4 regions of the Rossellomorea sp. ABR4_004 genome follow, and region 4 is predicted to be linked to each of the others. Evidence: riboswitches for the same ligand, from Rfam matches in the RefSeq annotation. Region 4 holds a riboswitch; each other region holds the start of a gene.
What was found. A riboswitch is a leader RNA that binds a small molecule or an ion and turns the genes downstream of it on or off. The one in region 4 is predicted to bind S-adenosylmethionine.

Region 1: linked by a shared signal. The riboswitch ahead of ACXAF2_RS00920 (YezD family protein) and the one ahead of metE (5-methyltetrahydropteroyltriglutamate--homocysteine S-methyltransferase) in region 4 are both predicted to bind S-adenosylmethionine.
Region 2: linked by a shared signal. The riboswitch ahead of ACXAF2_RS09155 (homocysteine synthase) and the one ahead of metE (5-methyltetrahydropteroyltriglutamate--homocysteine S-methyltransferase) in region 4 are both predicted to bind S-adenosylmethionine.
Region 3: linked by a shared signal. The riboswitch ahead of mtnK (S-methyl-5-thioribose kinase) and the one ahead of metE (5-methyltetrahydropteroyltriglutamate--homocysteine S-methyltransferase) in region 4 are both predicted to bind S-adenosylmethionine.

Annotation. Positions count from the first base shown of each region.
Region 1 covers NZ_JBSWVM010000001.1:157,086-165,259, forward strand. The annotation lists gene cysC (adenylyl-sulfate kinase) at 1-450, opposite strand, end outside; gene sat (sulfate adenylyltransferase) at 464-1,609, opposite strand; gene ACXAF2_RS00910 (inorganic phosphate transporter) at 1,651-2,712, opposite strand; gene ACXAF2_RS00915 (phosphoadenylyl-sulfate reductase) at 2,731-3,429, opposite strand; gene ACXAF2_RS00920 (YezD family protein) at 3,530-3,685, opposite strand; SAM riboswitch class I at 3,772-3,877, opposite strand; gene ACXAF2_RS00925 (MaoC/PaaZ C-terminal domain-containing protein) at 4,042-4,443, opposite strand; gene ACXAF2_RS00930 (MaoC family dehydratase N-terminal domain-containing protein) at 4,440-4,889, opposite strand; gene fabG (3-oxoacyl-ACP reductase FabG) at 4,911-5,669, opposite strand; gene ACXAF2_RS00940 (acyl-CoA dehydrogenase family protein) at 5,690-6,865, opposite strand; gene ACXAF2_RS00945 (quinone oxidoreductase family protein) at 6,911-7,885, opposite strand; gene ACXAF2_RS00950 (enoyl-CoA hydratase/isomerase family protein) at 7,897-8,174, opposite strand, start outside.
Region 2 covers NZ_JBSWVM010000001.1:1,775,798-1,783,971, reverse strand. The annotation lists gene rpsN (30S ribosomal protein S14) at 86-355, shown strand; gene ACXAF2_RS09190 (type B 50S ribosomal protein L31) at 383-628, shown strand; gene ACXAF2_RS09185 (hypothetical protein) at 689-1,063, shown strand; gene ACXAF2_RS09180 (class I SAM-dependent methyltransferase) at 1,371-1,946, shown strand; gene ACXAF2_RS09175 (hypothetical protein) at 1,979-2,596, shown strand; gene ACXAF2_RS09170 (redoxin domain-containing protein) at 2,589-3,170, shown strand; gene ACXAF2_RS09165 (DUF302 domain-containing protein) at 3,262-3,645, shown strand; gene ACXAF2_RS09160 (trans-sulfuration enzyme family protein) at 3,768-4,907, shown strand; SAM riboswitch class I at 5,003-5,122, shown strand; gene ACXAF2_RS09155 (homocysteine synthase) at 5,328-6,623, shown strand; gene metX (homoserine O-acetyltransferase MetX) at 6,707-7,780, shown strand; gene ACXAF2_RS09145 (S41 family peptidase) at 7,955-8,174, shown strand, end outside.
Region 3 covers NZ_JBSWVM010000003.1:513,628-521,801, reverse strand. The annotation lists gene ACXAF2_RS19615 (acyltransferase family protein) at 1-76, opposite strand, end outside; gene ACXAF2_RS19610 (PAS domain S-box protein) at 247-2,400, shown strand; gene ACXAF2_RS19605 (methylated-DNA--[protein]-cysteine S-methyltransferase) at 2,414-2,875, shown strand; gene ACXAF2_RS19600 (DUF2087 domain-containing protein) at 2,997-3,593, shown strand; gene mtnA (S-methyl-5-thioribose-1-phosphate isomerase) at 3,636-4,691, opposite strand; gene mtnK (S-methyl-5-thioribose kinase) at 4,708-5,892, opposite strand; SAM riboswitch class I at 6,009-6,165, opposite strand; gene ACXAF2_RS19585 (carbon-nitrogen family hydrolase) at 6,268-7,050, opposite strand; gene ACXAF2_RS19580 (aminotransferase class I/II-fold pyridoxal phosphate-dependent enzyme) at 7,174-8,174, shown strand, end outside.
Region 4 covers NZ_JBSWVM010000001.1:1,379,063-1,387,236, forward strand. The annotation lists gene pckA (phosphoenolpyruvate carboxykinase (ATP)) at 1-1,005, shown strand, start outside; gene ACXAF2_RS07245 (lmo0937 family membrane protein) at 1,058-1,207, opposite strand; gene ACXAF2_RS07250 (GNAT family N-acetyltransferase) at 1,432-2,220, shown strand; gene ACXAF2_RS07255 (biotin transporter BioY) at 2,263-2,829, opposite strand; gene ACXAF2_RS07260 (hypothetical protein) at 2,919-3,101, opposite strand; gene metE (5-methyltetrahydropteroyltriglutamate--homocysteine S-methyltransferase) at 3,209-5,509, opposite strand; cobalamin riboswitch at 5,663-5,847, opposite strand; SAM riboswitch class I at 5,916-6,026, opposite strand; gene ACXAF2_RS07270 (hypothetical protein) at 6,122-6,319, opposite strand; gene thiC (phosphomethylpyrimidine synthase ThiC) at 6,297-8,054, opposite strand.

The DNA of each region.
Region 1 (8,174 bases), 1.2 Mb from region 4:
TTTTTTGTACAATCCTTTTGGATCACGTTTTTCACATTCTTCTAACGAACAGTGCACATATACTTCGATAAATTCATCAGTCTCCACTAAACTTCGTACGAGAGCACGGTCTTCCCTGTAAGGTGAAATAAAGGCCGTCAGCACAATTTGTCCGCTATCGATGAAAAGTTTGGACACCTCACCGATTCTCCGGATATTCTCCTTACGATCTTCTTCCTTGAATCCCAAATCATGATTTAATCCATGACGGACATTATCTCCGTCCAGAACATAGACTTGTTTTCCTTGTTGGAAAAGGGAGTGAGACAATGCATTGGCTACACTCGATTTCCCTGAAGCGGATAAACCCGTGAACCATAATATAAAGCTTTGATGTCCATTTTTTTTTCGTCTCTCCTGTTTCGTTACTGCAGTTTCATGCCATACGATGTTTCCTGTTTTTTCATTCAACCCCGTACCCTCCTTAAGTCGTATGTCCAGCTTCTTGTTTTAGACCTCTAATCAACACTTCGATTACTTCAGGGCGACTGAACGTTGAAGGGGGAACTTCCCCGTTGCGGAGCATCCCTCTCACTTTTGTCCCTGATAAAATAACGTGGTCGGTCTTATTATGAGGACATGTTTTCGTAGTCGCCATCCCTTCGCATCTCTCACAGTAAAAACTATGCTCAAAGCGGAGAGGGGTAATCCCTATCTCACCTTCACTGAACTGATCAAATATTTTCTGGGCATCATACGTTCCATAATAATCCCCAACACCTGCATGATCTCTTCCGACTATAAAATGCGTGCATCCATAATTTTTTCGTACCAGTGCATGGAAGATGGCTTCCCTTGGACCCGCGTACCTCATGGCAGCAGGGAATACTCCTAAAAACACACGATCTTTAGGGTAGTAGTTTTGTAACAGAACTTCATAACTCTCCATTCTGATGCCCGCTGAGATATCATCCGCCTTTGTTTCGCCAACCAATGGATTTAAGAAGAGTGCATCAACGGTTTCCAATGCCGTTTTCTGAATATACTCGTGGGCCCTGTGAACAGGATTTCTCGTTTGAAATCCGACAATCGTTTTCCATCCCTTTTCCTTAAACAACTTTCTGGTTTGGCTTGGGTCAAATGTATACTCGGTGAAAGGTTTGGAAATACGTTTAATAAGACTGACCTTCCCACCTACATACACATCTCCCCGTTGGAATAACTTCTTGACACCTGGATGATCCGCGTCGGTCGTTCCGTATACGAGAAGAGCTTCTTTCTGTTTATCTGGTTCATAAATATCCTCTACTTCAATGAGTCCATAGGTTTCTCCCTTATAAACAAGACGGCTCTTAAAGCCTTTCTTTACGTCTCCTGTTTTTTCTTTTGCAATGGGCAGGGTAATCGGGATGCTCCACACATTGCCATTTCCCAATCGTAACGTTTCCACCACTTGTTGATAATCTACTTCGGTCAAGAATCCACTTATTGGGCTGTAAGCACCTATTCCAATGAGTTCCAAATCACTTAACGCGGTTTCGTCTAAAGGAATCTCATGGAGAATATCCTCATAAGGTTCTTCTGGTAAATATGATTGAACAAGCTTTCCTCCGTGGGGCTGTAAACTCATCATTTATCCTCCTTAACATATTGTTTTAATCGGAATTAAGATTAAATTCCGCCTCCGTCTTCGTGAACCGATCGCCTTTCTTCATTGATCACTCGCATGAGGGATAATGCTCCCACAGTAGCGATAATGACGCTTATTGGAACCACGATCGAATACATATCGCTATCGATCACGAGCTTTACCAAAAAATAAGAAATACTGAGTGATATCAAGGGGGAGACCACCCAAATTTTGACGATTTTTTTGACAATTTTCTTTTGTAGCATATGTTTTCCGTTCTTCGCCATCCCGAGGCCGATGATAGAGGACGAAGTAACCTGAGTCAGCGGGATCGGTAATCCATACAGTGAGCTCACCATCACAAGGATCGCTCCTGTAGAGGAAATGACAATTCCTTCGGCTTTTGAATAGTGTGTAATTTTTTTCCCGTTTGTTTCCACTACTTTTTTCCCCAGTAAGACAGCTCCGAGGGCAACGAATAAACCTCCCAGCCAAATCCCCCGCGAGGGAGACATTAATCCCGCCCCCACTAATGGACCGATGGCGTTGGCTACATTATTCATCCCTGCCGAAAAGGCTTCAAAGAACCCTGTGATGATCAAAAGGTATGCAAGCCACCTTTTTTCAAAATGGAAACCGCGCTTTTCAAGCTTTACTAAACCTATACCGAATACCCACGTCACACCGAAGGCAATGATCGGGACAATCACCCAGAATGACATAATCGTTAAAAGTGACTTCACATAAAGAACTTGATATGCGACTCCGACTCCTACAACCGCTCCGACCGTTACTTCACTTGTAGACAGCGGGATCCCGATCACATTTGCCAGAAACAAGGAAATGGTGGCGGATAACAAAATGATGACCACGATTTTGATGGAGAGTACATGTTGAGGGATAATCCCTGAACTTATGGTTTTCACTACTTCTCCACCACCTAATACCGCCCCGCTCAGGACACCGGCTGCGCAGATCCATAATGCAACCCTGATGTTCTTTATGGCTCCTGCTCCATACGCAACACCCATCGATGCTGCCGCTCCACTGGCACCAATGTTCATAGCGAAAAACAAACTTATGATCAGGGCGAATACTTCAATCAAAGAATGTCACCTCTTCTAATGCAGACCGCATTCGGTTTTCCCTTTTCCTTTCCATCTTCCGGAGCGGAGATCATTGATGTCTATGGCTTTCGTTGTACAATGAAAGCATCCGATACTTGGATACCCCTGATCATGAAGTGGATTATAGGATAGGTTATGTTTATGGACATACCTCCAAATCTCTTTCCAGGTCCAGTGAATCAAAGGGCAAATCTTAACCGATTGAAACTTATCATCTTTATTGATGAATTCAACCCCACTTCTTGTCGGTGATTGCTCCCTTCTTAATCCTGAAATCCAGGCATTTCCTTTGGTTAAGGTTTCTTTTAAAGGATCGAGCTTTCGAATCTGACAGCATTTGTTCGGATTTCGCTCCCACAACTTATCACCATATGTTTCTGCTTGCTCTTGGATCGTCAATTCAGGCTTTTTCATATGAATGGTGATACCAGGATACTTCTCCTTCACCTTTTCAATCGTTTCGTAAGTTTCTTTGAAATGAACACCCGTATCAAGAAATACGATGGTTGCTTCAGGTTGTACCTTGGTTAAGAGGTCGATTAATACGATCCCTTCTATCCCAAAACTGCATGCATATACAACACTTTTACCATAATGTTCATACGTCCACTCAAGTACGTTTACCGCTCCTTTATAGACCGGATCAATTTCAAATTGGACCGATGGTTTTTTCCAAGTTTGATAGGTTAACATGATACACCCCTTTCCCGCTCATCCAAACAAAAAGAGGCAATAACAAGATAATAGGGATTTCCTTTATCTGTGTTATGCGCCTCTAGTTTGTCTAGTCAGCTTATTTAATTCGCACTTTCTCGTTTTTCTCCAATTGAATGACTTTACCGTCCTGCACCACGATAGTAATTGACCCGAAACTCATCGTCTTCAACATCGAAGTGATCTTCTCCACTACTACATCATACTGTGCTTCTTGATTATTTTCTTTAGTCACATGATTCCCCCAATTTTCATCTTATCCAGAAAAATCATGAATGAAAAAAACAACCTTCCATTTTGGAAAGTTGTTCAGGTAAGGATACCTTATCTTCCAAAATGACTTCACATTTTGCTGGAATTAGCACCTTACATAACGTAGGTTGCTGGGCTTCGCGGGGCCAGATCCCTCCACCACTCTGGATAAGAGTTATTAATTTTAATATTCTAAATAATATCACATTCTGCCGGGAAGTCAACCCGAGTTTTTCTATCGGATTTAAGTCTTTTGACTTATTTTTCTTGGAAATCTTTCATTCTCTTTATTTCTATTCGCTTTATGAAAGCTATAGGACACTATTTTGACAAGGATGATTAAAATAATTGAAATATCAATTTACCGTCAATCACTTTCTTCTGGTCCTGATTGACGGCAAAAACGTTAAAATGCAAATGATCCTCCTGTTTTTCTGATACTTCTGCACTCAATGTAATGACATCGTCCAAAAAAACCATCCCTTTAAAGCGGACGGTATACTCTTTGATAAATCCTTCTTCATAATGATCACTAAAAAGCTTGGAGACATTACCCATTGACCACATGCCATGGGCAATGACACCTGGAAGACCCAATTTATGTGCCTCATCATCGATCGTATGAATGGGGTTATAATCCCCAGATGCGCCTGCGTATTTGATTAAGTCGATTCTCGAGACTGGAGCTAATTCAACAATGGGAAGCCTTTCACCAATATTAAAGGATGATAGTTTAGTCATTTTCCCAACCTCTCTCTGACCGCTTCAGTGATAATGACGATCGCTTCGGAGGTGAAAATCCTATTCCCTCCTGAGTCTTCCCCTATATCTTCTATTACAAGAAAGCCAAGTGTTCCACCCGAACCTTTCCGCTCATAGTAATCTTTTATCTCTGTATAACACTGAATACATTCCCCGACCTTCAGTGGTCTTTCATAATGAAACGATTGTTCCCCATGAATTAATCCGACGTTAGGTAAATGAAAACCTTCAATCGTTCCATAGTCGAACACTCGTGGAAAAGTAGGGGGAGCAATATTCCCCCTGTATCTGGACCTTTTTCCTGCTGCTACATCCACATATATGGGATGTGGATCACCGATGGCTTCGGCAAACTTATGAACCGCTCCTTTTTCTACACAATTTTCTATGGAAGTTGAGCGTTTACCGATATAAGATTGAAACATATCCTTCACCTCTTTCCCCCATTAGGCTTTTGGCCCTCCAGCTACGTAGAGGATTTGTCCATTAACGAATGACGATCTTGCATCCGCAAAAAACGCCACTGCATTCGCTATATCTTCCGGTTGCCCGCTTCTTCCTACCGGAATGCCTTGAAGACTCGCTTCCACCAGTTGTTCAAAGGTTATTCCGATCCGTTTTGCCGTTTCTCTAGTCATTTCCGTTTCGATAAATCCTGGGGCGACAGCATTGGTCGTAATACCCAGAGGACCAAGCTCTATAGCCAGAGTTTTCGTTAAACCTTGAAGACCTGCTTTAGCCGTAGCGTAATTTGCCTGTCCCCGGTTACCGAGTGCAGAGGTAGAAGAGATATTAATAATTCGGCCATATCCGATCTTCACCATATATCCTTGCGCTGCTTTCGCTACGTTAAATGATCCTTTCAAATGCACATCCATGACCGTTTGCCAATCTGTATCAGTCATTTTAAACAGCAGGTTATCTCTGATGACTCCTGCATTGTTGACGACAATATCAACGGAGCCGAAAGTTTCAAAGACTTCGTTTATGGCCTCTTCTACCTCCTGGGATTCTACTACATTCGCAACCTTTGTATATAGCTCATATTCGCTCAATTCCTCACTGACTTCCAAAAGTGCTTTTTCATTCACGTCAAGGATGGCAACTCTTGCCCCTTCTAGAGCAAAAAGCTTGGCAATCGCTTTACCGATCCCCCTGCTCCCGCCTGTTACTAAAGCTACTTTCCCTCTGAATCGTTCACCCATTCACATTACCTCCCTATCCTTTAAACAAATTGGCCCACTTTCACATGCCCTTTTAATAGATTCCGTGAGATGATCAGTCTTTGAATTTCATCAGTACCATCATAAATCCGCCACAATCTTGCTTCACGGTACCAGCGTTCGATGGGAAGCTCTCTTGTGTAGCCCATCCCTCCGTGAATTTGAAGGACCCGATCCACTACCCGATTGCCCATGTTGGATCCGTACAGCTTGGCAATCGATGCAACATGGCGATTATCTTCTCCTTGATCCAGTGTGAATGCTGCATTTAGCACAAGCCATCTGGCAGCTTCGATTTCCACGGCAGAATCAGCGATCTGCCATTGAATCGCCTGTCGATCCGCTATTGGCTTTCCAAATGTCTCCCTTTCCTTGGAATAATCAATCGCCATTTGCAGTAAACGTTCTGCTGCGCCTACCGCTTGTGCACCCACAATCCAGCGTGCGAACCCGATCCATTCCAGGCCAAGATTGTAGCCACCATCGATTTCACCCAGAATATTTTCTTCAGGCACACGCACATCATCAAAAAACAGACTGGCAGGCCCCCATTCCCCCATGGTATGAATGTATTCAGATGTCCAACCCATGCTTCGATCAGCAATAAAACAGGTTACTCCGTCCCGACCCGTTCTACGATGCTTTTCCTTATCAGTCACCGCCATGACCATGACAAAGTCTGCTTCATTTCCGCCCGTAATAAAGGTTTTTTCACCATTTAACACCCACTCATTTCCATCCTTCACTGCGGTCATCCGGATGTTTTGGGTATCGGACCCGGCTCCCGGTTCCGTCATGGCGAAGCAGGACTTTTTCTCTCCATTTATCGTGGGAAGCAAATAGGTTTTTTTCTGTTCTTCGTTAGCATAGTATAGAATGTTATCTGCATAACCACCGAAACTGAAAGGCACAAAGGTTTTGGAGATTTCCATATAAACAATCGCCATCATCATTTGCCCGAGATCCGCTCCGCCGTACTCTTCTGGTGTATTGATTCCCCAGAACCCCGCTTCCTTTGCTTTTAACTGCAGCTCATTTCTTTTCTCCGGGGAAAGACTTGGTTTTCCTTCCCGTTCATTTCTTAGCACTTCATTTTCTAATGGTATTAGTTCTCTCTCAACAAATTTACGGATCGTTTTTTGGATCATCCTTTGTTCATCTGATAACCTTAAGTTCATCCAGATTCCCCCCTATAAGATGGATCGTATACTAACCAGCTAGTATTATGGCTGCAGGATTACCTTTCCTACCGTTTTTCTTGCTTGCATGAGTGTATGAACCTTAGCTGCATCCTTTAAAGGAAATACATGACCAACCGTTACTTTCAATTCCCCTGACGCGACATAATGAAAGATTTCATGAAGGGTTTTCTGCGTTAGTTCAGCATCTCTCATAAGAGGAGGCAGGAAGAACCCAATAACAGACTGATTCTTTGCCATCAAAGAAGAAGGATAAAACCTGCTCTGCTCCCCGCTTGCTACTCCGTATATGACCATTCTTCCGAAATAATCGAGACATTTTAACGTTTTATAGAAAATATCACCGCCAGCCATCTCCAATGCCAGATTTACACCCTTTCCATTTGTAGCTTCTAAGACATCTGCTTCCCAGCCATCTAGAGTGTAGTTGACTAATACGTCTGCCCCCATGTCCCCAGCAAGACGTAATTTTTCTTCTGTACTTGCCGTAGCGATGATCTTACCTGCTCCAAAACGTTTTGCCAGTTGGACGGCAAGCAACCCAACTCCACCAGCCGCTGCATGAATCAGAACGTTTTCTCCCTGCTGCAACCTACCTAAAGTTTTTAATATATGATAGGCACTTAATCCTTGAACAGGTATGGCGGCCGCTTCTTTGAAATCCAATCCATATGGGAGCGGAATCACCGAACGCTCATCTGTAATGGCAAATTCTGCATAACCTCCGGAATCCATCATGGCTACAACACGGTCTCCCTTTCTTACTCTCGTCACATCTTCTCCCACTTTCTTGACGATTCCCGCCACTTCAGAACCCGGAATATATGGTAGTGGAGTTTTTACCACATATTGACCTTCCCGTCTTGCTGTATCAGCATAATTGACTGCTGCTGCTTGAACTTCAATAAGGACTTCTCTCCCTCGTGGCGCAGGAACATCTATATCCACATTTTCTAATACATTAGGGCTTCCAAACTCTCTGAACTGAATGGCTTTCATCCTGATCCCTCCTATTTTCCCGTAAAAGTTGGCATTCTTTTGTCTTTAAATGCTGAAACTCCCTCAGCATGATCTTCAGTTGAAATCATCATGGTTTGTGTGATTCGTTCTTGTTCGAGTATTTCATGCAATGATGTGGTGAATGAACGATCAATCATTTTCTTCATCATTCCATATGCTTTACTCGGCCCCAAGGCTAACTCTCCGGCCCAATCAGTTGTTTCCTCTTCAAGTCTTTCAGATGGGACAATACGGTTTACCACACCTAAGTTATACATTCTTCCGGCAG
Region 2 (8,174 bases), 400 kb from region 4:
GCAAAATGAAATAGAGTGTGTTTTAATAACGATATGTTGTTTTAAAACGTAATCATTACGATTAATGAAAAAGGAGTGAATCACTTTGGCGAAGAAATCAAAGGTAGTAAAAGAGAAGAAGCGTCAGGAGCTTGTTCAGAAATATGCAGATTTGCGCAGGGAGTTAAAAGAAAAAGGTGATTATGAAGCGTTAAGAAAGCTGCCGAGGGATTCCTCACCGACACGATTAAACAGTCGGTGTGAAGTGACAGGGAGACCGAGGGGGTATCTCCGCAAATTTAAAATGTCCCGTATTGCTTTTAGGGAGTTTGCTCATAAAGGGCAAATACCAGGTGTCAAGAAATCAAGCTGGTAATCCACGAAACTATAAGGAGGAATAAGAATGAAAAAAGAACTTCATCCAGAGTATCAACAGGTGGTATTTATGGACACGAACAGCGGTTTTTCCTTTTTAACGGGATCTACTAAAAGTTCTAATGAAACGATTGAGTGGGAAGACGGGAACACTTATCCCTTATTAAAAGTGGAAGTAAGTTCAGACACGCATCCTTTTTATACAGGGCGACAGAAGTTCTCAGATCGTGGAGGCCGTGCAGAACGCTTCTTGAAAAAATACAACATGAATTAGTGCATGTGTGGCTGTCAGAAAGAATATGTTATGGTATAGACCCATGCCGAGGTGACTATGATGAACGAACACTTAATGGAAATTGTCGCAAGGGATATTGTTGAAGGCTTGCCAAAGGAAAAACGGAACATCTATCAATATGTGGTCGGTCTTGAAGATGAATTGGCGAGCCGGTCGGAGACTTCAGAGGAATACATGGCATTACTTGTGAAGCATGCTCCTCATCAGCAGGCAGCCTCTCATTTTAACATGACCTTTGGAGAGTTGATGAAACGGATGAGGGACATTGAGAAAGAGATTAATACGAAATTGGATCAGAAGCTGAAGCATGCTACCTGGATTGATTATACAGACACCATACGGTCGATGAAAGGATCAGAAGCAATAAATACAAGCTACTTCTTCTTTTCCATGGATCATGCTTATACTAAATAAAAAGGTGAAGTATAGAGTTTAAATCGGAATCATTACGTTATAATGGATTCTCGATGAGAATACGGATATCAATGAACAAGGGGGTTCACCATAGAAAAAACTTATACAAAAGCCCCGAATGAAGGAACAAAGGACTCTCCCGTTATGGAGGGTCCTTTTAATATTCATAATTTCGACACACAGTTCCCCCGGACTATCTGTAATAATTCTTCTATAGGATACACTATGAGTAAATAACTTGCTTGTAAATATAAAATTTAAGATACTAATACATAATAGGGTATTATCACTGAACGGAGGAATCCCGATGACCGGAGATTTATATGAACATCACAAAGCTTCAAAGCTCCTCGATCCCAAACGTCAAGAGCTCGTACCGGTGGACAAAGTACTCGAACTTCTCAAACTCAATAAAGATGATATCGTCGCCGATTTAGGTTGTGGCAATGGCTACCTGACCCTTCCAATTGCAAAAATGGTTGAAACAAAGGTCCAGGCGGTAGATCTGCAACAGGAAATGCTGGAGTATCTGAAACACCGTGCCACTGAAGAGAATGTAGATAATATCATTTATGAGAAATCATCCCTTGAATACCTCAGCTTCAACAAAGGTACTTTGGATAAAATCGTATCCGGATTCGTTTTACACGAAGTTCCCGACTTGATCAAAGTATTTCAAGATTTACACGATATGCTGAAGGAAAATGGAATTTGGCTGATTCTGGATTGGGAGAAGGTAGAATCAGAAATGGGACCGCCTTTAGATCATCGGATTTCTTCCGAGGAACTCGATCGACAACTCAATTCATCCGGATTCCATACAACAGTAGGTCACTTGCATCCATCGGTTTACTATATTGTCGTCAGAAAGAGTAATAGATAAGCCAGAAAGTATCTGAAGGGAGGGGAATGCCTATGACTGAACAATGGTATACGATAGGCTCCTTCACATTTCCGGCTTCATGGGCAGCTATTATCGCTTCGTTCATACTCACTTTCTTGCTTCTGTACTTCTGGAATAGAAAGGCGAGCGACTGGTATTCGAATTGTATTTTTACTTTTTTACTCTTCTGGAAGCTTAGTGTGATTGTGGTTGATTTTCAAACGGTTATGGAACATCCTTTGACGATCCTCTATTTTCACGGAGGAATCATTGGGTACTGGTTAGGAATGATAGGGGCTCTAACGTACATATTTGTTAAAAAAGTAGATCATCCGTCTACTCTCATCATTTCATGGATGGTCACGGTTCTTGTATTTGAAGCTGTCTTTCATATGCTTCATCACAACTATCTTCTAGCTGGTATTCAAGTACTATTGAATCTATTGATCCTTGTCTTTTTCTTTAAAAAAACCAGTGATCCCGGCGCAGATATCTGGGCAGGACAGTTATTGGTCATGTTTACTTTAGTTCAGTTATTTTTAAGTGCTTTCATTGGTGGATTTGAATTGACCGTCACCACCTGGACGTATTTGATCATGATGACTTATCTCATCTTTCTTTTAAACGTAAGGAGGAAACACAATGAATAAACGAAATTTTGCGTTGGCGATCGTTGCGCTTCTGATCGGCATTTTCTTAGCGAACTTTTTTCAGGATCAGCAGGAAAAGAAGGCAAGGGAAGAGGCTGCTCAATTAGCCAATGAATCCATGGATCTGTCTAATGCAGCGCAGGGGCTTGCAAAAGGGGACCGCGCTTCAGATTTTGAATTAACCACCTTAAATGGTGAAGCAATAAAGCTTTCAGATTATCAAGGTAAGAAAGTGATTCTGAACTTCTGGGCTACCTGGTGTCCACCATGTAAAGCTGAAATGCCCCATATGCAGAGTTACTACGAAGAGAATGCAGAGAAAGAAAACGTTGAAATCCTTGCCGTCAACCTGACGTCCATGGACGATGGGGAAAAGGCTGTTCAGGAATTCATCGACGGTTACGAACTCACTTTCCCCATCCCAATGGATGAAAAGGGAGAAATCGGGGACGAATACCGGGCGTTCACCATTCCGACCACCTACATGATCGATACCAAAGGCATCATCCAACACAAAATCGTCGGCCCCATGAACGAAGAAATGATGGGTAAAATGGTCGGTGGAATGGAATAATGGAGAGGGACGGACCTCTGACTATCGATGTTTGACCTTATACGCTATGAGGTATTAACAGTATGTGAAAGAAAAAGGAGGAGATGTGAACATGTTTCATTACACTAAAGAAGTATCGATGAGTGTGAAAGAAGCAGTGGAAGCGGTAGAATCCAACCTTAAAGATGAAAGCTTCGGTGTACTATGGAATCTCGATCTTGCCCAGAAACTGCAGGATAAAGGCCTTGATTTCAATGAAGAAGTAGTCGTATTAGAGGTATGTAATCCTCATGAAGCCAAGAAGGTGCTGGAAGAAAGCATGCTCGTAAGCTACTTCCTGCCTTGCAAAGTAACGGTATACACAGAAGGCGGTACAACCAAGATCGGTATGGCAAAACCAAGCAAGCTAATTGAAATGGTGGATAACGATGAACTGAAAAGCCTGGCATTGGACATTGAAAATCGTCTGATCGGATGTTTAGATAATGTTCAATAAAAGGCGAGCACCTGTTGCAATTGGGCAGGTGTTTTTTATTTCTTGCCATACATCCTACTCCTCACAATCTTCTGAATATGATACACTTTTAAAAATACATAGATTCAGGAAGGATGACAGAGATGAAGTTCACAACGAAGGTCGTACATAGTCAGTTAAAAGGGACTGAGGAAATCCGCAGTAAGACGACTCCCATTTATCAAACATCTGCCTTTTCTTTTACATCTTTAGAAGAGTTGGAGGGTTTCTATGAAGGGAAATCCCCTTATCTCTATACGAGAACGGGAAATCCAAATACAGACGAGCTTGGTAAGATGGTGGCAGACTTGGAAGGAGCTCCAGCAGGTGTCGCGACTTCCTCTGGATTATCGGCCATCCTTGTTGGAATCCTCGCTATAGTGCAATCAGGCGATCATATCATTGCCGCCGAAGATTTATACGGCGGTACGTTCCATATGTTGAAGGAAGAGCTTAAGACATTCGGCATTTCGACTTCTTTTGTTGATTTTACGAGTGTTGAAGAGGTCGAGGATGCTCTAACACCGCATACGAAACTCCTATACAGTGAGACGGTGACGAACCCGTTTATGCGAGTAGAAGATATTTCAAGAATGGTTGAACTTGCTGAGAAACATAACCTGAAAACAATGATCGATAACACGTTTGCCACACCGTTTCTGCGCCAGCCTTTCTTAGAAGGGGTGGACCTGGTCGCTCACAGTGCCACGAAGTATATCGGAGGACACAGTGATATTACAGCAGGAGTCGTAGTTGGAAAAGAAGAATTTGTTCAAAAAGCGAGAGAAAAAGTCGTCAACATCGGGTCGAACTTGAGCCCATTTGAAGCGTGGCTGACTTGCCGTGGAGCGAAAACATTGGCTCTTCGTATGGGAACCCAAGCAAGAAATGCAGAAGTTCTTGCGGCGGACCTTCGAGCAAATGAATATGTAAAGAAAGTCTATTACCCAACCGATTTATCCGGTAAAGGAAATGGAGCAATCGTAACAATCGAGCTATCCAACACATGTGATATAAGCACATTCTTCAAAACACTCGGATGGATTAAAATCATCCCTTCCCTTGCCGGTGTAGAGACAACGGTTTCTTACCCATTGGGAACGTCTCATCGTGCTCTACCGAAGGATGCGCAGGAAAAACTCGGAATCAACACACATGTCGTCCGCATATCGATAGGGATTGAAGACGGAGAGGACATCGTCGCTCAATTTAACGAAGCGATTGCAGCTTCTGTTAAAAATTAAATAATGTAAAAATTCTAAAAATACTCTTGACGTTAAGGTCGGTTACCCCTTATAATTCATCTCAACGCAAGAATTTTCACATTGACAACTACATGCTCTTATCCAGAGAGGTGGAGGGACTAGGCCCGATGAAACCCGGCAACCTTCATGTGCGCAGAAATGCGTCACATGAAAAGGTGCTAATTCCTGCAGGCAATCTGCCTGAAAGATAAGAGGAGGACCCTATTAAATTAGACCCTCTTCTTAGGAAGAGGGTTTTTTATTTTTTCCTCTTCTTCTTCTTAGAAAAACACATTTCAGACGTTGGGTGAGGGATTTAAGCAGCTGAAAAAACCATCTATTTTGACAGCTGAATGTGTTAACCGCAGTAATGAAACAAACCCAATCCAAATCAAAAAAACCATTCAGGAGGAATTCTCAATGACAAAATCATTCGATTTCGACACACTACTACTTCACGGTGGCCAGGAGCCGGATCCATCCACTGGCTCGAGGGCAGTGCCGATTTATCAAACGACATCCTACGTTTTCGACAACAGTGATCATGCTGCAAAATTATTTGCCCTTGAAGAACCGGGTAATATTTATACGCGTATCATGAACCCGACTGTAGACGTGTTGGAAAAACGGCTTGCTCTTTTAGAAGGGGGAATCGGAGCACTCGGTGTTTCATCGGGAATGGCTGCTATCTCTCTATCAATCTTAAATATCGCCGGAGCAGGTGATGAAATTGTAGCGGCCACCAATCTTTACGGCGGAACCTATAATTTATTTTCGACCACACTTCCGAAATACGGAATCAAGGTTCACTTTGTAGATCCGACAGACCCGGAAAATTTCCGCAAAGCGATCACGCCTAAAACGAAAGCCGTATTCGCTGAGACAATCGGAAATCCAAGTCTACACGTGCTTGATATTGAAGCGGTAGCAAAAGTGGCTCATGACCATCACATCCCATTGATCATCGATAATACCTTTGCCACTCCATATGTATGTAAGCCAATCGAGTATGGAGCTGATATCGTCATCCACTCTGCAACAAAATGGATCGGTGGTCATGGAACGGCCATCGGGGGAGTCGTCATAGACGGTGGGAAATTCGATTGGAATCATGAAAAGTTCCCGGGATTCACGGAAGAGGACCGGAGCTATAATGGACTGCGTTATGCACAGGATGTAGGTCCGGCAGCCTTCATTACGAAATTAAGAGTGCAGCTGCTTCGTGACTTAGGGGCGTGCTTAAGTCCACAGAACGCATTCCTTCTGTTGCAGGGATTAGAAACGCTGCATCTTCGCATCGAACGTCACACAGAGAATGCCTTGAAAATTGCGGAGCATTTAGATCAGCATAATGGCGTTGCGTGGGTATCTTATCCAGGATTGCCTCATCATCCCTCTCATAAACTTGCACAAAAATACTTGAAAAATGGAGCGGGATCCATCGTCGTCTTTGGTATTAAAGGTGGTAGAGATTCCGGACGGAAAGTAGTCGATAACATCTCCCTGTGGTCTCACGTTGCGAACGTAGGGGATGCGAAATCACTGATCATCCATCCGGCTTCCACGACCCATCAGCAATTGAACGACCAGGAAATCCGCGCGACAGGGGTAACCGAGGATCTTGTGAGACTTTCCGTTGGATTAGAGTCTGCGAAGGACCTGATCCAGGACTTGGATCATGCCATAGAAGTGGCGTTGGAAACATCAAGGGTATAATAGGAGATATTTTTAACCAGCGGGGGTATACCGAGAGGAATCCTGATCACCCCCGCCACAACACCAAAAAAGGAGGTGGAGGAGTGGAGAAACCATACACATATGAAGTTGGCTCCATTGCCATCCCATCCCTAACATTAGAGTCAGGCACCACGTTGAAACATGTAGATCTTACGTATGAACGAACAGGAAACAAAGAAGGACCGACCATCCTGGTTTGCCATGCCCTCACCGGGACCCATATCGTAAAGGGGACGAGTGAAGACCGCGGCTGGTGGGATGGACTGATTGGTCCGGGGTTGTATATTGATACCGACCATTTTAATGTGATTGCCTTTAATGTATTAGGAGGATGTGAAGGTAGTACGGGACCGGCGTCCACCAATCAAGACACGGGAGAGCGTTACGGTCCGGACTTCCCTGGTATTACGATAAGGGACATGGTCCATGCCCAATATAAAGCACTCCAACACCTTTCAATCGACCACATCGAAGCAGTCATTGGAGGCTCTTTGGGAGGGATGCAGGCATTGGAGTGGGGTGTCCTCTATCCTGCCTATATTAATAAAGTATTCGCTCTTGCCGTCACCCCTGCCTTAAATGATTACGGTCTCGCCTTTAATCACATCGGAATCACGGCGGTTGAAGGGGACCCTGAGTTTCAAAAGGGGCATTATCCACCAGGCTCCATTTTAAAAGGGTTAGAGATTGCCAGAATGGTTGGTATGGTCACGTATCGGACACAGGAACTGTTCGACCATCGTTTCCAGCGAGAAAAGCAAAACGAACAATTCAATGTCGAAAGCTATCTCGATTACCAAGGAAAGAAATTAGGGAAGCGCTTTGACCCTAACAGCTATCTTACCTTGCTGAAAGCGATGAACTCACATGATATCGGAAGAGGAAGAGGAGGAACAGAAGTGGTAGCGAAGAACTATCAGTGCGAACTGATTTCGATCAGCTATGAAGGAGATTTAATTTATTCATCTCAATATTTAAAAGAGTTTACTCAGCTTGTACCAAAGAGTGAACACTACTTTATCTCCACTTCCTTTGGTCATGACGGATTCCTGGTAGAATTTGAAAAGTGGGGAGGAATCATTGCTTCTCATCTCAAAAACCATCACGTTGAAAGAGTTTTTACCGGTTCAAAATAAGAGCTCTCTTATCATAACTCGTCCCCCTCCGGCATATAGTTAGATAAGCAAAGACATCGCACCGCCTTAGCGCGTTTTTGTGTGGTGTCTTTTTCGTTGGATAAGAAAGGCTGGCGTCCTTAATCGCACCACTCTTATCTATACAAAGACCAACAACAAGCTGGAGGGGAATATATGGAGTGGACGGGCAGAAAGCTCATCATCACAATCATCATTAGCATGCTGATCGGTGCTGGAGGAATGTATGGCGGCTTGGAATGGACGGGCAAGGATGGGGAAGAACTTGCTCAGTTTGACGGAAAAGGCGCGCTTAATGACAAACTTCATAAAGTGGAAGTGGCTTATGATCTGATCAGTGACAAGTTTTTTCAGGATGTGGACAAGGGGCAGCTTG
Region 3 (8,174 bases), on a different contig from region 4:
GGATCAAATGTCCAAATACAACCAGGAAGATCAAAATGAATTTGGCATTGTCGAAGTAATAGTCACGCTGTTTCATATCTTCACCATCTCTTAGAATAGATTTATCCTAATTCATTCTTACCCTAGGATACAACGAGTAAAACATGAATTTCACTGTTAATTATCACCAAAAGTATGGGAAGCTATGCGAACTCTATAATGATTTGAGCCAATAGTTGTCTTTTAAAATAGTAGGGGGATGAGGAAATGACTAATAGTAGTAAATTGCAGAAAGAGTTGAATAAGGAAGAATGTCATCCCGTCGATAGGGAAATTTGCTTAGCATCACCCATGCCGATGTTCGTGATCAATAAAGAGTTGAAAATTGTCTTTGCCAATGGAGAAGCATGTGAAACGCTGCAGACTACGAAAGAAAGGATTGCAGGGACACTGTTCAGTAACTTTTTTTCTTCTGTTCCTGCCCCGATTGTGGCTCATTATAAGGAAGTAATGGAAACCGGAAAGAACCTTGAAGATGAAACCATAATGAATATTAGTGATAAGAAAATCATCCATATTGAACTATTGCTTAAAAAATCGACCATTTCTCCTAATGCCTATTTGTATTTCAAAGATGTAACGGCACTAAAGGAAAAAGAGCGGAAAGACCATATGAATGTCCATTTGTTATCGAATATTTTTCAAAATGCATCAGAAGGAATCGTTCTCTTTGATATAGAAGGAAATATTAACGACGTGAATCAGGCGTTCAGTTCACAAGTCGGATTGGAAAAGGATGAAATCACAAACAGGAACATAAGCTCATTTATTCCTGAAAGTGCGCATTATAAGGTTGAAAAGATAAAAGAACTGATTTCTCAAAACAAAAAAGCCCGTGGAGAAATTCCAATAAAAAAATCACACAGCATTTCGATTGTGGAATTTACGACAAGTCCGTATGTGCATCACAAGCTTCATATGGCCATCCTTAGGGATGTTACAGAGAAGAGGCAGATGGAGATACAATTAAAACGAAACGAAGAGTTGTTTAAAGGGTTATTTGAAGAAGCGATTGATGCGATCGTCCTATGGGATCAGGATGGGAGAGTACTTAAAGCCAACTCTTCTGCCCTGAAGATCTTTGAATGCTCCCTTTCAGAGCTTCTTTCGAAGAGGATACGGGACTTTGTATATCCTCTTGAAAGCCAAAAGTTTGATTTAGTCATGGAACAGTTAAACAGGAGCGGTGCAGTAAGGGATGAAGTGCTGTTTCTAATGCCAAACAATCAGTTGAAACATTTGGAATTCACGTCTAAACTTCATTCCGTTGATGGCTATAACATGACGATCTTCCGGAATGTCAGTGAGCGTTATCAAATGGAAAAAGAACTACGGGAAAGCGAGGAGAGGTTCAGGAAGATTTTTGAAGGCTCACTGGACGGCCTGATTCTTACCAATCATAATTATGTTGTCGTAGACGCAAATCCTGAAGTGAGTAGGATCATTGATATCGAGAAAGATCACTTAATCGGTAAAGATGTACGTGAAATATTGAATATAGAACCCGGTGAAGAATCATACGATGAATACTTACAACAATTGAAAGAAGAGGGGCAGGCGACGTTTTTACAAACGATGACTTCTCAAAGGGAGAAGGTTCAATACATCGAGCTGTCATCCAAATACAATTTACTCTCTAATTTAAATTTAACGATCATTCGTGACATAACAGAACAAATTGAAATGCAGGAGCAGTTGAGAAAGTCAGATACATTGAGTGTCGTAGGGGAGCTTGCTGCAGGGATTGCACATGAAATCAGAAATCCAATGACCGCCCTTAAAGGCTTTATTCAATTGTTGGAAAATAGTGTGGGTCAAGATCATGAGATGTACTTTAATGTGATTACTTCTGAGTTTCAGCGAATTGAATCCATTATTACAGAATTCCTTGTATTAGCAAAGCCACAGGCGATTCAATATCAAGAAACGAATTTAATCAGGATCATGAAAGATACTGTTGAACTACTAAGTGCTCAGGCAGTCATGCATAATGTACAGTACGAGGAGAATTACCAAGCGAACCTCCCAACCATCATTGCAGAGCCCAATCAGTTAAAGCAGGTGTTCATTAATGTCATCAAGAATGCAATTGAAGTCATGACGGACGGTGGATTCATTTCTATACGGATTCAAGAGACGGATGATGAAATGATTCATATTTGCATAAAAGACCAGGGTGGCGGGATATCAAAGGATAAGATTAAAAAGCTTGGTGAACCTTTTTACACAACAAAGGAACGGGGAACTGGACTTGGATTGATGGTAAGCTTTAAAATCATTAAAGAGCATAAAGGAAGCGTTCAGGTTGAGAGTATCGTCGGGGAAGGAACCATCTTCCACATTTATCTTCCTAAATCGTAAAGGAGTCCTGATAATGTCATATGATTCTATTGTAATGGAGAGTCCGATTGGAATGTTAGAACTTCAAGCGGATCAGAGCCATCTCATTTTGGTGCAGTTTTTAGAAAATGATTCACGAGCTGATTTTTACACCGAGAATCCAATATTACTAAGAGCACAAGAACAGATCACAGAATTCTTTAAGGGGGAGAGAAGAGAATTTGATCTCCCCCTAAAAATAGAGGGAACGTCTTTTCAGAAGGACGTATGGAACACCCTGCAACAGATTCCATTTGGTGAAACCAGGTCATATCAAGATGTTGCCGAAGCGATTCAAAGACCTAAAGCTGTCAGGGCAGTAGGGCAAGCGAATAAAGCCAACCGATTTCCCATCATCATCCCATGTCACCGTGTCATTGGAAAGAATAATACACTTACAGGCTATGCCGGTAAGCAGGTGGATAAGAAAGAAACCTTATTGTTATTAGAAAAATAAAATGAAGAACAGGCATTCTTCCTAGGGAGGATGCCTGTTTTTTTAATTAGTGATTGATTCCTACATCTAATTAGATTATTATCTAATTAGATAATAATCTAATTAGAGAGGGGGAGGCATGTTGCAATTAAGTAAACAGGTGGCATTCCATAAAACGATGGGGGATCCGACGCGGATAAAGATTGTCTACTTGCTGGCATCAGAAAGCTTGCATGTAGGAGCCATTGCGGGGAAGCTGGGACTCACAGCTCCGACAATTTCCCATCACCTAACAAAACTCAAAGAGTGCAATCTTGTTTATTCACGAAGAGAGAAGAACACGATTTACTACTATTTGAATAAAAAAGTCCTGAGTCATCATGGAAATGTCCTTCATCAGTTTGCTCAGGGAGAGGAAGGGGAAAGTGTGATGTCAGAAAAGTTATTGAAAGAAAAACAAAAGGTGATGAATAATTTCCTGGAGAAGAATGGACGGATCAAAACGATTCCTTCTCAACAAAAGAAGAAGTTATTTATATTGGAACATATGGTGGAAGGATTAAAGGTGGGAGAAAAATATAAGGAAAAAGAATTGAATGAATATATTCAGCAGTTTCATGAGGACTTTGCAACCTTAAGAAGAGAATTTATCATTCATCAGTTCATGTACCGGGAAAATAGCATTTATGAAGTGAATCCGAGGGAAATGTGGGCGTCGACAAAGTTATTAGGGGAATAAGGTGAAAGCCAAAAAAAGAGCGGGAGGAAGCTCTTCTTTTGGCTATTGTTTAATACCTATGGTTTGTAGAATACTTTCCTCGAAGCGAGGGTACAGGACACCTTTTTCCGTGATGATGGCGGTAATCAGTTCATGAGAAGTAACGTCAAATGCAGGGTTATAAATAGAAACGTTTTCTGGAGCAATCAACGTCCCGCCGACCGTTGTAATCTCTTCCCTGTTTCGCTCTTCAATGGGAATATCGTTTCCATTTGAGCTGGATAAATCGAAAGTGGAAGAAGGAGCAGCGACATAAAAAGGTATATTGAAATGTTTACACAATATTGCAAGCATGGACGTTCCGATTTTATTTGCAGTATCCCCGTTGGCAGAAATCCGGTCAGCCCCGACAATTACGGCTTCTACACCTTTTTCTTTCATGGTATGGGCAGCCATGCTATCTGTGATGAGAGTGACATATACTCCTGATTGCTGTAACTCCCAAGATGTCAGGCGGGCTCCTTGCAGAACGGGCCTTGTCTCACATGCAAAAACCTGAAACGCTTTGCCTCTTTCTCTTCCTAAATGAAAAGGGGCCAGTGCGGTACCGTATTTACTCGTTGCAATGGACCCTGCATTACAGATGGTCATCACGACTTGTTTATCCTTCAATACACTCAAACCATTTTCCCCTATTTGACGGCACACTGCCTCGTCTTGTGCATGAAGCTGGATGGCAGTATGGAGTAATTTGGTTTTAGCTTCATTAACAGAAGAAACATTCTCTAGTGCCTTTTCTAACCGGATCAAAGCCCAAACCAGGTTGACTGCTGTAGGTCGTGAATCGGCGAGATATTTTTTGTCACGTTGAAACAGCTCGATGAATTCTTCAAGCGTTTTCACTTCATACTGACTTGCAGACCGGGCTAAACCGTAAGCGGCCGTGATGCCAATGGCAGGTGCACCTCTCACTTTTAGTGTGATAATCGCATCATAATACTCTTCAATGGTCGTCAATTTAATGTACTCCACTATGTTAGGCAGTTTCTGTTGGTTAAGGATCAGTAAATAATCTTCATGCCACTCTAGTGAAGTTGGAATGGTCAATGTTTGTGTCATGATAATCTCCTTTTGGTTATTCAGAATGAGAATTTAATACGGACAGAAGCTCTTCGATTGAATGGATCTGTTTTCGTTTTATTATCAGTTCCTTACCGAGTGTCAAGCAGGTCCGTTTTGCCTGTAATCTTCGTTCTTTATCCGGGATGCCATCCAGATCTTCTACATGAGCGAGGCCGATCGTTCTTCTGATGCATTCACATCCTGCAAAACCGATGCTGTCTTGAAAACTCTTCTCCAATACATATTCAAGGTAGCCGTTCACTTTCGTGTAGGCGTCTCCGCTTTCCTTCCAATGCTTAGAGAACGCAATGGAGAAAACGTTCCAGGTATTCTCAATGTGATAGAGAATCGTTTCTTTCTCTTCAGGTTTAGAAACGGCCAGGAAGATAAGGTTGGCAATGAACTGTCCAATATCAAAGCCAATCGGTCCATAAAAGGCAAACTCTGGATCAATCACTTTTGTTTGCTTCTTATCTACAAAGATACTCCCCGTATGAAGATCTCCATGAAGAAGTGCCTCTCCTTCAGTTAGAAAGCTCTTTTTCAATTTGGCCACTTCAAGTTTCAAGGTGAAATCATCCCATAAATGCTGGACGTCCCGGGAAAGCTCTTCTTCGAATTCATTGGTTTCACTGTTGAAAAAAGGATCCGTGAATACAAGGTCCTCAGTGATTTTGCACAACTCAGGATTTGAAAATTCTTTCACGTACTCCTTTTTCTTAAAAGGATGAAGGGCATAATCAGAGGTGAAATATAAGGTATTTGCTAAAAATGTTCCAATGTCATGGGAAAGCCGTGGATACGTTTCCCCATTTATAAGACCAGTCCGGGCAATGGTAAGCGCGCTCAAATCTTCCATGACTGTAATTGCAAGCGTGGGATCAGAGTAGTACACTTCAGGAACCAGGTCCCCTACAAATGATTGCTGAAGCTTAAGGGCACTAGCTTCTATTCTTGCCCGTTCGATTGTCAATGGCCAGCTTTCGCCTACAACTTTTGCATATGGAAGGGCTTGTTTAATGATGATTCCTTTACCTGTTTCCTGATCTAATACTCGAAAGACCAGATTTAAATTCCCGTCTCCAATTTCTTCACACGTTAAGAGAGTGCCGTCCTCAAAGATTCTTAAGCCAATCGCCAGTGCAATTGCCGCCTGTTCAGTTAGTGGTTGATATACATTGAGTTTCGTCATTGCCATCATCGTTCCTCCTTATCGTACAGACTTATGAAAGACTGTGTTGTGGAGGCTTTTCCGTGGCATAAGAAAAGCCTCTTTCATGGTCGAAAGAGGCTTGAAGAAGGTATCTTCGTCGCCTCTTATCTCTCAGAAAGACTATCTTTCTGTTGGAATTAGCACCGTGCCTTACTGGATCATTCAATCCGGCGCATGCTGCGCCCCGTTTTACAACGGTATTATGGTCGGTTGCTGGGCTTCATAGGGCCAAATCCCTCAGCCAGCTCTTGATAAGAGTTGCGTTAACTATTTAATTAAACTTTCAGAATGTTTCATTTGATTTGAATAGTACCATCGAAGTATTTTCCATGTCAACGTTTTTTTTGAATAATAACCTTTCTAATAAAAATCAGGTCTTCGATCTTGGAATATCGGAATCTTCTTTCGGACCTTTTCTACTTCCTGTAGATTGATTTCAGCTGTAACCAATTCTTCCGTTTGTGTTCCTTTTGAAAGAATTTCTCCCCATGGATCGATGATGAGGGAACAACCGCCAAATTCATTGTTCGGGTCATTTCCAACCCGGTTGCAGGCAATCACGAAGCATTGGTTTTCAATCGCTCTTGCCTTTAAGAGGGTCTGCCAATGATCAATTCGTGCTGCTGGCCACTCTGCTACGACAAAAACAACCTTGGCACCTAGTAGAACTTGTTTTCTGAACCATTCAGGGAAACGGATGTCGTAACAAATCAATCCGGCCATTACTGTGTCTTGAAGGGTGAAGATGCCATCTTCATGCCCGGGAAGTAAATAATGATGTTCATCCATTAGCTTAAACAAGTGGAGCTTCGAATACTTTTTCACCAGCTCGCCTTTTGAATTCGTAACTAGAAGAGTATTGGACACCCCCTCCTGCGATTTCTGCGCAACAGAACCACCTACAATGTGAATGGAATATTTCTTTGATAGTGCAGACAGGAAGGAGGAAGAGTCTTTTGCTCCTTCATCAGCGATTTCATCCATTCTTGTAAGGTCATACCCAGTCGTCCACAGCTCAGGGAGCACAACTGTATCACAGCCGTCGTCACTAGCTTTTTTAATCCATTCTTCTACTATTTGCTTGTTTTTTTCGGGACTCCCGAACACAATATCGATTTGTGCAAGACCTATCTTTTGAATCATTTCTTTCACCTCATTAAGGACTTTTTGGAATTTATTCCTTTACATTCTTTATTTTCCGTTATATCATTTGTGACTAGAATTTGAAAGTAATTAATTTTCAAAAAAATGTAGTGGGTGAGTGTAATGAAAACCTTTAGTAAAGCAAAACGATTAGATTTATTACCTGAACAATTTTTCGCATCCCTCGCCAAAACAGTGAATGCCGTGGTCAAAGAGGGACATGATGTCATTAATTTGGGCCAGGGAAATCCGGATCAACCGACTCCTCAACATATTGTGGAAAAACTGACAGAAGCAGCAGCTTCGCCGTCCAATCATAAGTATCCTCCATTTCGCGGGTTTTCGTCCTTTAAAGAGGCGATTGCTGCCTTTTACCTGCGTGAATATGGTGTGGAGTTAGATCCGGAAACAGAGGTAGCTGTGCTATTCGGAGGAAAGGCCGGGTTAGTTGAAATCCCTCAATGTTTATTGAATCCTGGTGATGGGGTATTGGTGCCCGATCCCGGTTATCCGGATTATTTATCAGGGGTAGCGTTGGCAGAGGCACGTATGATTAAAATGCCACTGCGAGAGGAGAATGGATTTCTGCCTGATTATAGTGAACACTCCCGTAATGAGCTGGAAAGTGCGAAATTAATGTTTCTGAACTACCCTAATAACCCTACCGGAGCAATCGCCACACAATCATTCTTTGAAGAAACAGTCACTCTTGCCAATCAGCATGATATTTGTGTTGTACATGATTTTGCCTATGGAGCCATAGGATTTGATGGAAATAAGCCAATAAGTTTTTTGGAAACCGATGGAGCAAAGGATGTCGGGATTGAGATTTATACATTATCGAAAACGTACAATATGGCTGGCTGGAGAGTAGGGTTTGCCGTCGGGAATAAGAGTGCCATAGAAGCGATCAACCTCCTGCAAGATCACTTATATGTAAGTCTGTTCGGTGCTATTCAAGAAGCGGCTGCCACTGCCCTTTTAAGTTCCCAGGAATGTGTACATGCACTGGTTTCAACCTACGAAGAAAGAAGAAAACTATTAATCTCCGGACTTCAGGAAATAGGGTGGGATGTAAAAGCTCCACAAGGTTCCTTCTTTGCCTGGCTAAAAGTACCTGAGGG
Region 4 (8,174 bases):
ATGAAGAAATCGATCTTCTCTGTCATGAACTACGTACTTCCAGAATCCGATATCCTTTCCATGCATTGTTCTTCAAATGTCGGACGTGAAGGAGATGTGGCATTGTTCTTCGGTTTATCCGGTACAGGAAAAACGACATTGTCCGCAGATCCGAACCGTCGTTTAATCGGCGATGATGAGCACGGATGGTCTCCTAACGGTGTATTCAATATCGAAGGCGGCTGCTACGCTAAGTGTATCGGCCTGACACGTGAAAAGGAGCCACAAATCTTTGATGCGATCCGTTTCGGTTCTGTCCTTGAAAACGTGGTTCTTGATGACAATTCCCGCATCGCTGATTATGAGGATAACACGTTGACAGAAAATACTCGTGCTGCGTACCCTCTTCAAGCGATGGATAACATCGTTGAACCGAGTGTTGCAGGACATCCAAATACCATTGTATTCTTAACCGCAGATGCATTCGGGGTATTACCTCCAATCAGCAAACTGACGAAAGAACAAGCAATGTACCACTTCTTGAGCGGATATACATCGAAGCTTGCAGGTACTGAGCGCGGAATCACTTCACCACAGGCCACATTCTCGACATGCTTTGGCTCACCATTCCTGCCACTCCCGGCAACTCGTTATGCTGAGATGCTTGGGAAGAAAATCGATGAGCACAATGCTCAAGTATTCTTAGTGAACACTGGTTGGACCGGTGGAGAATACGGTGTTGGTAACCGCATGAAGTTATCCTACACCCGTGCTATGATTCAAGCAGCTCTTGAAGGGGAACTCACTCACGTTGAAACAGAAACGGACGACATCTTTGGTCTGAATATCCCTGTTCACGTTCCTGGTGTTCCTGACGAAGTACTTCAACCAAAGAAAACCTGGTCCAATGAAGCAGCCTATGAAGTGAAGGCAAAAGAACTTGCCCACAAATTCAACGAAAACTTCAAGAAATTCTCAAACGTACCATCTGAAATCGAACTTAAAGGCGGCCCTGCCGTTAAATAAACTATATAGCAAAGGTCCGTCCCTCTATTTGAGGGACGGACCTTTGTTATGGTTATAATCCTTTTTTACGCCCGGTGATTCTGTTAAATAAAAAGACAACAATGGCAATAACAAGTAAAACATGGATGATGGCTCCTCCGATTTTAAAGATCAATCCGAGTAACCAAAGGACTAAAAGAATTCCAATAATGGTCCAAAGCATGAGTTTCCCTCCTAGTAACTGTGTTTGATGCTAAGATTCCCTATTTTAATGAATTTAAAACCACGCATGGTAGTGCAGCTATTCATAACTTCTGTTAGTCCAACTGAATTTATACAATTTACATCACTTGTGTCGTCTGTTAATCAAATTCCCCTAAAAATAACACTTTACTAAATATTTCTAATTTTGGTATGATAATGATTATTTACAGGGGGGGAACCAAGATGATCAGACAGCTTACAGAACAGGATCATGATATTTGCCAGCAACTCATTCATCAGCAGCCGGCTGAGAATTTGTTTATTATCGGGGACATCGAAGCCTTCGGGTATGAACAGGAATTCCAGAAAATCTGGGGCGACTTTGACACAGAAGGAAATTTGAGGGGAATCCTCCTTAAGTACAGAGAAAACTTCATCCCTTTTTCCATGGGGGAATTCGATGTAGAAGGATTTGCCAGAATCATTAATGAGACTGAAGACTACAGCATCGTTTCCGGATTAAAAAGGATCGTGACGCAGGTTGAACCCTTTTTATCCAGAGAAATTAAATCATTAAGACATATGTATTATGCGAAATGTGACAACACGGAATCAATGGATCGACAAGACCTTCCTCATGTACAACAGGCTACCCTTAATGATCTACCTAAACTTGTGGACCTATTGAACAGTATCCCCGAATTCAGTGGTGGCGATTTTTCTGTAGAAAAAAGAAAACATAGCATGGAGGCCGGTGTTTCGAGAAGCTATTATGTAGAAGAAGATGGTAGATTTGTTTCTTCTGCTTCCACAACCGCCGAAAACAGTATGTCCGCGATGATTGTCGCTGTCTGCACACACCCTGAGTATAAGAAAAAAGGATATGCGACCGAGTGCATGACGAAGCTTTGTCGTGACGTACTAGAAGAAGGAAAAGAGTTATGCCTATTCTATGATAATCCTGAAGCAGGAAAAATTTATAAACGAATCGGATTCAAGGATATAGGCTATTGGTCTATGTATAAATTTTAGTCATAAAAAAGTTGACTCCCAACAAAGAGTCAACTTTTTTCATTATGCTGCTGCTTTCCGATTCCCGATCAATCTGGCCTGAACCAGTCGTTGTCTTACAGTGATTCCAATCCAGCTTGCCAGGAATGCTTTGATAAGTCCAACTACGATAAATGGATATACTCCTGCCGCCATTGCCTGATTCCAGCTAAGATCGGCTACAAATTTCAGCTGAATGGTACCCAGGACCAACGTAATGATCATACCAACTGTATTGGCGATCATCGCCATCGGTATGGTGAATTTGGTTTTTTCAAGAATGAAGCCAGTAAAGAATGCCGCTACGATGAAGCCGAAAATATAGCCTCCCGTTGGACCGACCAGTACCTGTGCCCCTCCACTGAAGCCCGCAAATACAGGAACACCGACTGCTCCGAGGGCTGCATAGCATACCATGGCGAACGCTCCATATCGGCTTCCAAGAATCGTCGCTGTAATTCCTACTGCTAATGTTTGTCCGCTGATTGGAACGAGTGGCAGTGGAATCTCGATTTGAGCGAAAATCCCCGTAATTGCAGCAAAAATGGCACAGTGAATAATCACCCTTAGTTTTTCTCCGTTCACTTTCAAATCCCCCTTGTGTATGTAAACTCTGTATAACATTAAGTTAACACAATTCAAAGGATGTTGGGAAGCTTATTTTTTCTCCATCTCGTTTTTTAACTGGGAGCATAGACATTGCATATTTTTTCTTGCGCCTGCCATTCTAAAGCGGTTTTTAATGAAACCCTTCCTTTGGGGAACTCATCAATCCCCTTATCACTCACCAAATACAGGATGGTGCGATCTGGCTGATGTTCATTAAATACTTGAATGATTCTTCCTATGGCTATGTATGGCATTTTCTTTTATCTCCTTATGTGCAGGACGCAACTCTTTTCAACTGCGCCCTGCGTTTTAAAAGGTGGATCAAAGGAACGTAATCATCGGCACTCGATCATATTGACAATTACCCTTCCTTTTTCATGAGCATCTCTTCACGCACTTTTTCAGCCGCTTCCACCATGGTTTTAAGCGCTAAGACTGTCTCATCGATCCCGCGGGTTTTCAAACCACAATCCGGGTTGACCCAGAATAACTCGGGATCCAGCACTTCAAGAGCCCGATGTATATTACGGATTAATTCTTCACGCTTCGGCACCCGTGGACTGTGAATGTCATATACCCCCAGACCAATCCCTTTTTCGTACGTATTGTCTTCAAATACAGTGATCATTTCCCCATGACTTCTTGAGGTTTCAATCGAGATGACATCAGCATCCAGATCATTGATGGCATCTATAATATCTTCAAAATCCGAATAGCACATATGCGTATGGACCTGGGTTTGGTTCTGTACAGATGAGGTGGCCAATTTGAATGCATAAACGGCAGCCTGTAGATATTCATCCCAATTTTCACGCTTTAAAGGCAGCCCTTCCCTAAGTGCCGGCTCATCAACTTGTATCATGCGAATCCCATTGCCTTCTAATTCTTCAATCTCTTTTTGGAGAGACAGCGCAATTTGATTAGCTACTTCATAACGAGAAACATCATTCCGAACAAATGACCAGTTTAGAATCGTGATCGGGCCCGTTAACATCCCTTTAACCGGTTTATCCGTTAAGGATTGGGCATATACGGTTTCTCTAACGGTCATGGGTTCTTTAAATGTCACATCACCATATATAAGTGGTGGCTTCACACATCTGGAACCGTATGATTGTACCCACCCATACTTCGTAAACTGAAAACCTTCTAATTTCTCACCAAAGAATTCAACCATATCCGTCCGCTCGAATTCACCATGTACAAACACATCAAGGCCGATTTGTTCCTGAATGTCAATCCAACGTTTGATTTCTGCATGAATATATTGCTGATACTCCCCATCAGAAAGATCTCCCTTCCTCCATTTCAACCTTTGCCTTCTCACTTCCTGAGTTTGAGGAAAGCTGCCGATTGTAGTGGTTGGGAGAAAAGGTAATGAAAAGTACTTGTCCTGTTCCAGTTTACGAATATGGAATGGATCTTTTCTTCCGACATTGTTGGGATGCAATTCTTTAACCTCTTCCTGCACCTCCCTTTTATTACGCAGCGGTGATTCGTTTAAATGCTTAATCGCCGTTTCACTTTGAGCAATATCATCGTCTATTGTCTCGGTTCCCTCACGAATCCCCTTTGTTAAAACAGTGATTTCATGTAATTTCTCATCAGCAAATGATAGAGCGTCAATGAGGGGTGTACCAATTGTTTCTTCATTCTGCAAGGTTACTGGTACATGTAGTAAACTGCATGATGGTTGTATGATCAAGCGATCACCCGGAACATACCCTGCAATGAATGATAGAAGCGAATAGGTATCCGCAAGATTACTCCTCCAAATATTCCTGCCATCAAGAATGCCGGCAGCCAGGAATTTATCTTTAGGAAAGCCAAATCTTTTCAGCGCAGTCAAATTTTCACCACGATCATGCACAAAATCTATCCCTATTCCGTCTACCGGGAGTGCTAACACCTGCTGGTACCTTTCCAAACTATCATAATAGGTTTGAAGGATGATCTTTAACCCGGGGCAGGATTCTTTAAGCGTTTGATAGACTTCTTTGAATTGATCCATCTCTTCATCACCGATGGAGGTACACAATATCGGTTCATCCATTTGTACCCACTCTACACCCTCTTCCTGTAATTCACGCAGTACTTCAACATAAAGAGGGACAAATTGATCAACAAGGGTTTTAAAATCACCGGTTTCATACCCTTTAGACAATTTCACAAAAGTGAAGGGACCTAAGATAACCGGCTTTCCTTCTATACCTAGTTTTTCTTTTGCTTCTCTAAAAAAATGCAGGGGACGATTTTCCACTAACTGAGGTATGATCCCATCAAGCTCAGGCACGAGATAGTGATAGTTGGTGTTAAACCATTTTGTCATTTCTAATGCCACCGCGTCCTTCGCGCCTCTGGCCATTTCAAAATACGTTTCAAGAGAGACCTTACCCCCACTATAATGAAACCTCTCGGGAACCAAGCCGAACATGACCGCTGTATCAAGTACATGATCATATAAGCTGAAATCTCCAACCGGAACTAAATCAATCCCCTGATCTAATTGCTTCTTCAAATGGTTGACTCGGATTTCCTCCATTTGTTCTAAGAAGGAATCCTTTTCAATCTTCCCTGCCCAAAATTGTTCCAGCGTCTTTTTCCATTCACGCTTTTCTCCGATCCTTGGATATCCTAAATTCGAACTGATCACCTTACTCATTCAATCTTCACTCCTTATACTTGGTATGGTTGTCATCAACAAAAAAATCTCCCTTTCAAATGAAAGAGAGATTCATACGTATCACTAACTAGAGTTGAGACATTCTTGTATTCTCAACACGTATTCCTCACCCCTCTCTATATCCACGTAGAGCATAAGCGCATACAACAGGCAGGTCTCCTGACTTAGGTTCACAGCTTCTTTTCCCTTCCCATTTCAACAGAAATAGTGGTTAAATGATAAGTCGCTCCCCATTACAGTGGCGGGACCGTGCCGGATTTTCACCGGTCTTCCCTTTTAGCTGAGCATGACTCAGCACCTATTGCATTTGTCTATTAAATTTTTATTTCAACAAACGAAAAGCCCTCTCTTCTGATAGAGAGGGCTTCATGTTTATTAGAATCCTCTCTTATTTTCCAAAGCCAATTGCTTTGCAGGAATTAGCACCTTTTCAACACATCTGTTGAATGGTTGCCGGGTTTCACAGGGCCAGTCCCTCCACCTCTCTCAATAAGAGTTATATATATTCATTTACTATTCCGAAATTTGTAATAATCGTAGCACGGTACATATACGCTGTCAAAAGAAATTTAATCAATCACTTACACGTTTCTAATAATAGGTACTTTCTACATAATGACATTTGATACAAGATCTTGTTACATCCGTTTCATAGAAGACATGCCTGCAGTTTTCCTGAATGCTCTTCACTTCTTTTTCGAGTTGGATGACTCTCTGATTGAGCTTTACGATATCATTCTTCAATTTGAGTACATGACAAAGAGGTTCATCGGTAGATGTTTGATCCATTTTCCACAAACTCCTTCGATTTTTCTTTCAATCCTTTTTCTATTTCCTTATAAGCGTCATCCATGCCATTCTCCTTCATTCCCCTTATATCATGCGATATTCTCATTGAACAAAATTTCGGTCCACACATTGAACAAAAATGGGCCGTTTTTGCCCCTTCTGCAGGAAGTGTTTCATCATGATACTCCCTTGCACGTTCCGGGTCCAGGGATAAATTAAATTGGTCATTCCATCTAAATTCAAATCGAGCCTTAGAAACGGCATTATCTCTTACTTGTGCCCCTGGATGCCCTTTTGCTAAATCCGCTGCATGTGCTGCGATTTTATAAGCAATGACACCTTCTCTCACATCATCTTTATTAGGTAATCCGAGATGCTCTTTTGGCGTTACATAGCACAGCATGGCTGTTCCAAACCAACCGATCATGGCAGCCCCTATGGCGGAAGTAATGTGATCATATCCAGGTGCAATATCTGTCGTTAATGGACCCAGGGTATAAAAAGGGGCTTCATGACAGATTTCCATTTGCTTATCCACATTCTCTTTAATCATATGCATCGGTACATGACCGGGGCCTTCAATCATCACCTGTACATCATGCTTCCAAGCAATTTTGGTTAGCTCGCCTAATGTTTCAAGCTCGGCAAACTGTGCTTCATCATTCGCATCAGCAATTGATCCGGGCCTTAAACCATCTCCTAAGGAAACGGAGATATCATAGGCTTTTACGATCTTACATATATCTTCAAAATGTGAATAAAGAAAGTTCTCTTTATGATGGGCAAGACACCATTGTGCCATGATTGAACCTCCACGGGAAACAATGCCTGTTGTACGTTCAGCCGTCAGCTGAATATACCGCAATAATACACCTGCATGAATGGTGAAATAGTCAACACCCTGCTCCGCCTGTTCGATCAATGTATCCCTGTATACATCCCAAGTAAGATTCTCAGCAATTCCGTTTACTTTTTCAAGTGCTTGATAGATCGGTACCGTGCCAACAGGGACAGGGGAGTTTCGAATGACCCACTCCCTTGTTGTATGAATGTTTTTACCTGTTGATAAGTCCATTATGGTATCGGCACCCCAACGAGTTGCCCACGTCATTTTCTCCACTTCTTCTTCAACGGAAGATGATACGGCAGAGTTTCCGATATTCGCGTTTATTTTCACATGAAAGTGACGACCGATGATCATCGGTTCACATTCAGGATGATTGATATTAGCAGGGATGATGGCCCTGCCATTTGCTACCTCTTCTCTTACAAATGAAGGATCAACATTTTCCCGGATAGCGATGAACTCCATTTCCGGTGTAATGATTCCTTTTTTCGCATAATGCATTTGAGTCACATTACGACCCATTTTTGCCCGTATCGGGGTACGTTTGATAGTAGGGAACGACTCTACGTTTGCACGAGGATCGTCTCCTTTATAGCCGTTATCTTCCGGTTCGATTTCACGTCCCGGGTAAGCCGTGACATCCTGACGTTCTTGGATCCACTCTGTGCGAACGGAAGGTAATCCTTTAGTAATATCGACTTGGTAACGCTCATCTGTATAAGGTCCGCTTGTATCGTATACACGAACCGGTTCATTCTCTTCCACGCCAAAGGTAACACTCGTCCTACTCAGGTCAATTTCTCTCATCGGTACATGTATGTCTGGCCTTGATCCTCCCACATATACTTTTTTACTGTTATTAAATTGCGTTTTTAACTCGATTGCCACTTCACTTCTCCTCCTTTTGATTGGATCTTAGAGGATACTGCGTCAGGCATCCCCATTGTTAAACAAAAGGACATGAAGACACAAAAAAGGGTCCTGAATCATCAGAACCCGAAATGTCTA